3 regions of the Pseudomonas sp. GW822-FHT03F08 genome follow, and region 2 is predicted to be linked to each of the others. Evidence: predicted binding sites of a transcription regulator. Region 2 holds the regulator's gene; each other region holds the start of a gene.
What was found. The regulator sigma-54, encoded in region 2, starts transcription at its own class of promoters, with help from an activator protein. The targets are predictions, from matches to a motif close to ANTGGCATNNANNTTGCTNT.
Positions count from the first base shown of each region.

Region 1: AC1RME_RS26880 (flagellar basal body rod protein FlgF) is a predicted target of sigma-54. The motif match lies at 1,050-1,069, and genes of this name have one in related genera.
Region 3: AC1RME_RS15245 (CmpA/NrtA family ABC transporter substrate-binding protein) is a predicted target of sigma-54. The motif match lies at 891-910, and genes of this name have one in related genera.

Region 1 covers NZ_JBXANC010000013.1:65,196-67,459, reverse strand. Annotated here, with positions in the region: gene flgG (flagellar basal-body rod protein FlgG) at 1-209, opposite strand, end outside; gene AC1RME_RS26880 (flagellar basal body rod protein FlgF) at 255-995, opposite strand; gene AC1RME_RS26875 (sigma-54-dependent transcriptional regulator) at 1,231-2,264, opposite strand, start outside.
Region 2 covers NZ_JBXANC010000012.1:38,505-40,768, reverse strand. Annotated here, with positions in the region: gene lptB (LPS export ABC transporter ATP-binding protein) at 1-11, shown strand, start outside; gene AC1RME_RS25845 (RNA polymerase factor sigma-54) at 198-1,691, shown strand; gene hpf (ribosome hibernation-promoting factor, HPF/YfiA family) at 1,765-2,073, shown strand; gene ptsN (PTS IIA-like nitrogen regulatory protein PtsN) at 2,085-2,264, shown strand, end outside.
Region 3 covers NZ_JBXANC010000005.1:399,182-401,445, forward strand. Annotated here, with positions in the region: gene AC1RME_RS15240 (quinone-dependent dihydroorotate dehydrogenase) at 1-802, opposite strand, end outside; gene AC1RME_RS15245 (CmpA/NrtA family ABC transporter substrate-binding protein) at 1,026-2,237, shown strand; gene AC1RME_RS15250 (ANTAR domain-containing response regulator) at 2,253-2,264, shown strand, end outside.

The sequences.
Region 1 (2,264 bases), on a different contig from region 2:
GTACCCACTTGCAGACCCGACGGCAGTTCGCTGTCCTGGGTCGACTGGGCGCCTGGCTGACGCTTGATCTGATACAGCAGGTCCTGGAACTCGGCGCGGTCACGTTTGAAACCCGTGGTCGACACGTTCGCCAGGTTGTTGGAAATGGTGGTCAGGTTGGTGTCCTGGGCGGACAGACCGGTTTTGGCAACCCATAGAGCCGGAAGCATTCGATTCTCCTCGTGCGCCTGTTTTACGGCGCGACGTTCTGATAATTAGCTGATCTGCAAGACCCGAGCCATGGCCTGGTCGTCGTCTTTGGCGGTGTTCATCATCTTGACGTGCAACTCGAACTGCTTGGCCAGGGCCAGCACCGACGTCATTTCTTCCACGGCATTGACGTTGCTCGACTCCAGGAAACCCGACACCAGTTTGACGTTGGCATCGGCCGGCGCAGGCTGGCCGTCCTTGGTGTAGATCGAACCGTCCAGGCCCTTGTTCATGTTCTTGATGTCCGGATTGACCAGTTTGATCCGGTCGACTTCGGCCATAACGCGCGGGCCTTCGCCCATCGCACGAATACTGATGGTGCCGTCTTCACCGACTTCCACCTGCTGCTGCGGCGGCACGGCAATCGGCCCGCCATTGCCCATGACCGGCATGCCGTTGCCGGCACGCAGCACGCCCAGGGCGTCGATATTGAGGCTGCCGGTGCGCACGTAGCTTTCGCCGCCGTTGGGGTTCTGCACGGCAATGAAACCGTTGCCGGTCACGGCGACGTCGAGGTCGCGACCGGTCTCCACCAGGGAGCCTGCGGTGAAGTCGGTGGCGGGCCGTTCGCTCATGGCAAACGCACGCGCCGGAAAGCTGTCACCGAACACCGGCATCGAACGCGCCTGCTCCAGGTCGCGCTGAAAACCATTGGTGGAGATGTTCGCCAGGTTGTTGGCATGAGCCTTTTGCGCCAGTGCGTTCTGGCTGGCGCCGGTCATTGCCACATAAAGGTACTTGTCCACACTCTTTCCTCTGCATGCCGGACGTTTGCCGCCCACCGCTGTACTGCTGAGCCACAAGCAATTTGCAGACCAACTTTTTTCTGGCGGTCGAGGACCCGATAAACAAAGGACTTGAGGGAGTCAGCAGGGTTTGGGGAAATGTATCGAAGTCGAAAAACCGGCGGTGTCATGCCGCTTGGCGGCAATGGTGAGGCGCGATCACCCCATGCCTTGCGCAGGAGTGATCGCGCAGGGATCAAGACTCGGTCTTGCCCACCTCATACTCACGCAGCTTGTTGGCAATCGTGGTGTGCGAGACGCCCAGCCGCTTGCCCAGCTGCCGACTGCTCGGATGTTCGGAATACAGTCGCTCAAGCACTGCTTTCTCGAAGCGCCCGACAATCTCGTCGAGCCCGCCCTCCAGCGAGAAATCGCCAAGCGGCTGACGCACGCCATAGTCCGGCAGACGAATATGCTCAGCCTTGACCGTCCCGCCATCACACAGCGAAACCGCCTGGAACAGCACGTTCTCCAGTTGTCGCACGTTGCCCGGCCAGTGGTAGTGACTGAGCCGATCCATCGCCGCCGGCGCCAGCTTCGGCAACGGGCAACCGATCTGCCGACTGGCCTGATCGAGGAAGTGCTCCACCAGCGGCGTCAAACCGTCGAGGCATTCGCGCAGTGGCGGGATGTGCAACGAAAGCACGTTTAAGCGATGGTACAAATCCTGGCGAAACTCGCCACGGGCGCACAACTCGGACAGGTCGACCTGGGTGGCGCAGATCACGCGCACATCCAGGTAAACCTCTTCATCACTGCCCACACGACGGAAGCAACCGTCCTGCAGGAAGCGCAGCAATTTCACCTGCAAGCGCGGGCTCATTTCACCGACACCATCGAGGAACAACGTGCCGCCCGCCGTCAGCTCCAGCAGCCCGAGCTTGCCTTCAGCCCGCGCCCCTTCGAAGGCACCGGGGCCGTAGCCGAACAACTCGGTCTCGGCCATCGACTCCGGCAGCCCCGCGCAGTTGAGCGCCATCAATGGCGACTGGCCGCGCGGACTCGCCAGGTGACAAGCCCGAGCCAGCAACTCTTTACCGGTGCCGGTTTCGCCTTCAATTAGAAGAGGCGCATCGAGCGGCGCCATGCGCCGGGCTTCACGCACCACCGCCGCCATCACTTTCGAGCTTTGAAAGATACTGTCGAAACCACGCAACTCCTGCTTGCGCACGTTGTAGATGCGCTCGCCGACCCGATCCGCCCGATGCAGCGTCAGTACCGCACCGGCCA
Region 2 (2,264 bases):
TCCGCCTGTAAGCGCGACAGCATTCGACCAGCCGTCCGGGTGCTGTAACGTTGAAGCGCACTTTTATACGCTTTTATTGTTACAGCGCTCTAGGCAAACACGACAGTTTCAGGCATATAATTTGCTTAAGTTTGGCGCTTCGGCGCCCTGTAGTGGATGGCGCATAGCGCCGGCGAATAAGGTGTTAAGCCCCTGCCATGAAACCATCGCTAGTCTTGAGAATGGGCCAGCAGCTGACGATGACACCGCAGCTGCAACAGGCCATCCGCCTGCTCCAATTGTCGACCCTGGATCTGCAACAGGAAATCCAGGAGGCTCTGGAATCCAATCCGATGCTCGAACGCCAGGAAGACGGCGACGACTTCGACAACTCCGATCCCATGGCCGACAACGCCGAACAGAAGCCCAACACCGAGATCCAGGAACCCTCCTATCAGGAGACCGCACCGACGGTCGACAATCTAGAGGATGGCGAATGGAACGAGCGAATCCCCAACGAACTCCCCGTCGACACCGCCTGGGAAGACGTCTACCAGACCAGCGCCAGCAGCCTGCCGAGCAGCGATGACGACGAGTGGGACTTCACCACCCGTACCTCCGCCGGCGAGAGCCTGCAAAGCCACCTGCTGTGGCAGTTGAACCTGGCGCCGATGTCTGACACCGATCGCCTGATCGCCGTCACCCTGATCGACTGCATCAACAATCAGGGCTACCTCGACGAAACCCTCGAAGAAATTCTCGACGCCTTCGATCCGGAGCTCGACATCGAGCTGGACGAGATCGAAGCCGTCCTGCACCGCATCCAGCAATTCGAACCTGCCGGCATTGGCGCACGCAACCTGGGCGAATGCCTGCTGCTGCAATTGCGCCAGCTGTCGGCCAAGACCCCTTGGCTGGCGGAAGCCAAGCGTCTGGTCACCGATTACATCGACCTGCTCGGCAGCCGCGACTACAGCCAGCTGATGCGCCGCATGAAGCTCAAGGAAGATGAATTGCGCCAGGTCATCGAACTGGTGCAGAGCCTCAACCCGCGCCCCGGTTCGCAGATCGAGTCCACCGAAGCCGAGTACGTGGTGCCTGACGTCATCGTACGCAAGGACAACGAGCGCTGGCTGGTCGAACTGAACCAGGAATCGGTGCCGCGCCTGCGGGTCAACGCCCAGTACGCCGGTTTCGTGCGCCGCGCCGACACCAGCGCCGACAACACCTTCATGCGCAATCAGTTGCAGGAAGCCCGCTGGTTCATCAAGAGCCTGCAGAGCCGCAACGAAACCCTGATGAAAGTGGCCACCCAGATCGTCGAGCATCAGCGCGGCTTTCTTGAATACGGCGACGAAGCCATGAAGCCTCTCGTGCTGCATGACATCGCCGAAGCGGTGGGCATGCACGAGTCGACGATTTCCCGGGTGACCACGCAAAAATTCATGCATACCCCCCGGGGCATTTATGAACTGAAATACTTTTTCTCCAGCCACGTCAGCACCTCCGAAGGCGGCGAATGCTCGTCCACGGCGATCCGCGCGATCATCAAGAAACTGGTTGCCGCGGAAAATCAGAAAAAGCCGTTGAGTGACAGCAAGATCGCTGGTTTACTGGAGGCACAAGGCATTCAGGTGGCTCGCCGCACCGTCGCCAAGTACCGCGAATCCCTCGGGATCGCGCCTTCGAGCGAACGCAAGCGGTTGATGTAAGCCACGTTACAGCGTTCCAGTGGCAGGCTCTTCGGCCTGCCGCTTTATGCACTGGCAACGAAGGAGAAGCTGTATGCAAGTCAACATCAGTGGACACCAACTGGAAGTTACCCAACCTCTCCGTGAGTACGTTGAGCAAAAGCTCAAGAGGCTTGAGGGGCATTTCGACAAGATCACCAACGTGCAAGTCACGATGTGCGTCGAGAAGCTGAAGCAGAAAATCGAAGCCACGCTGCATATTCCCGGTAACGAGGTCGTCGCAAACGCGGAACATACCGATATGTACGCAGCGATCGACGCGCTGACCGACAAGCTTGATAAACAACTCAAAAAGCATAAGGAAAAGACCCAGAGCCTGCTTCAGGGCGCTACCGGTCGATAACCCCCACCCCCATGATCCGACTTGAAAGCATCCTGACCCCCGGCCGTTCCCTCGTGAACGTGCCGGGCGGCAGCAAAAAGAAAGCCCTCGAACAAATTGCCAACCTGATCGCCCGGGAAGTACCGGATCTGGAGATGCAAGATGTCTTCGAGGCACTGATTGCCCGTGAAAAACTCGGCTCGACCGGTTTT
Region 3 (2,264 bases), on a different contig from region 2:
CGCCGGACAGACCGCCCGCCTCGTCACCGTGTTCCATGCCTTCGACGCCCACGCGGCTGAGGGTGGTGTTGGTGGCGATCACCGCGTCCATCCCGGTTTCGATCAGTGCTTGCGCGACTTGTGCGGTTTCTTCGTCGGTCATGTCCGGCGCGATCTTGATCGCCAGCGGTACATGTTTGCCGTGGCGCAGGGCCAGTTCGGCGCGGCGCGTGGCCAGGTCTGCCAGCAATTGCTTGAGCGAGTCGCCGAATTGCAGGCTGCGCAGGCCCGGAGTGTTCGGCGAACTGACGTTGACCGTGATGTAACTGGCGTGGGCGTAGACCTTGTCCAGGCAGATCAGGTAGTCATCGACCGCACGCTCGACCGGGGTGTCGAAGTTCTTGCCGATGTTGATCCCCAGCACGCCTTTGTATTTGGCCGCCGCGACCCGAGTCAGCAGGTTATCCACACCGAGGTTATTGAAACCCATGCGGTTGATGATCGCCTCGGCTTCCGGCAGGCGGAAAATCCGTGGTTTCGGGTTGCCCGGCTGTGGGCGCGGAGTCACGGTGCCGATTTCGACAAAACCGAAACCCAGCTGCGCGAAGCCGTCGATGGCCGCGCCGTTCTTGTCCAGACCGGCCGCCAGACCCACCGGGTTCGGGAAGTCCAGGCCCATGACGTTCACCGGCAGCGACGCCGGCGCCTTGCACAGCAAGCCGTTGAGGCCCAAACGCCCGCCCGCGCCGATCAGATCCAGCGACAGATCGTGGGAGGTTTCCGGGGAAAGTTTGAACAACAGCTGACGGGCCAGGGTGTACATGGGCGGCTATGACTCGGGCGGCGAAAAGAGGCGGCGATTATAGCCGGGCATCACCCCGCCGCGCGAGGCACACACGCAAATCCCCTGCACTGGCATATGCCTTGCACCTTCCCCTGCATCAGCCCGCAGGCCAATGACGGCAGGCAGGCAAGGACAATGGCGTCGTCACCGGGTTTTGCCTCGACAAAGTCCGTGACGACGTTTTTTTTGAGGATGGCTTTTCATGACTCAAACCTCCATCGGGCCACTGGCCTGGGTCAACGGCAGCGATGCCCCGGAAAAAAGCGCGATCAACCTCGGCTTCATGGCCCTGAGCGACTGCGCTTCGGTGGTGGTCGCCGCTACGCAGGGCTTTGCGCAGCCTTACGGCCTGACCCTGAACCTCAAGCGCCAGAGTTCCTGGGCCAACCTGCGCGACAATCTGGTCAGCGGCGAACTCGATGCCGCCCACAGCCTGTACGGTCTGATCTACGCGGTGCACTTGGGCATCGGTGGCGTCGCGCCGACCGACATGGCGGTGCTGATGGGCCTGAACCAGAACGGTCAGAGCCTCAACCTGTCCCACGGTTTGCAGAGCCTGGGCGTGACCGGTCCTGAGGCGCTGGACCGCCACGTGCACCAAACCCGCGCAAGGCTGACCTTTGCCCAGACCTTCCCCACCGGCACCCACGCCATGTGGCTTTATTACTGGCTCGCAAGTCAGGGCATCCATCCGTTGCAGGATGTCGACAGCGTGGTCGTACCGCCGCCGCAAATGGTCGCGCACCTGCAGGCCGGTCGCATCGACGGTTTCTGCGTGGGCGAGCCGTGGGCCGCCAGCGCGGTGCAGCAGAATCTCGGCTTCACAATAGCGACCAGCCAGACCATCTGGCCCGACCATCCGGAAAAAGTCCTCGGCTGCACTCGCGCCTTCGTCGAGCAATACCCCAACACCGCCCGCGCACTGGTGATGGCGATCCTCGAAGCCAGCCGTTTCATCGAAGAGAGCCCGGAAAACCGCCGCAGCACCGCGCAGCTGCTCAGCGCCGCCGAGTATCTGGACGCCCCGGTTTCCTGCATCGAACCGCGTTTTCTCGGCGATTACGACGACGGTCTGGGCAATCGCTGGCAGGACCCGCACGCCCTGCGCTTTCACGGCGATGGCGCGGTGAACCTGCCGTACCTGTCGGACGGCATGTGGTTCATGACCCAGTTCCGCCGCTGGGGGTTGCTGCGCGACGACCCGGACTACCTCGCCGTCGCCCGTCAGGTGCAGCAACTGGCGCTGTACCGCGACGCGGCCAGCGCTGTCGATGTGCCGGTCGGCACCGAGGACATGCGCAGCAGCCAGTTGATCGACGGCAAGGTCTGGGACGGCAGCGACCCAGCCGCCTACGCGCAAAGTTTCAAGCTGCACGCGTTGAGCAACAACGCCCCCCTTCTCGCCCGCCGCTGACAGGAGACCGCGAACATGCTGCGCATT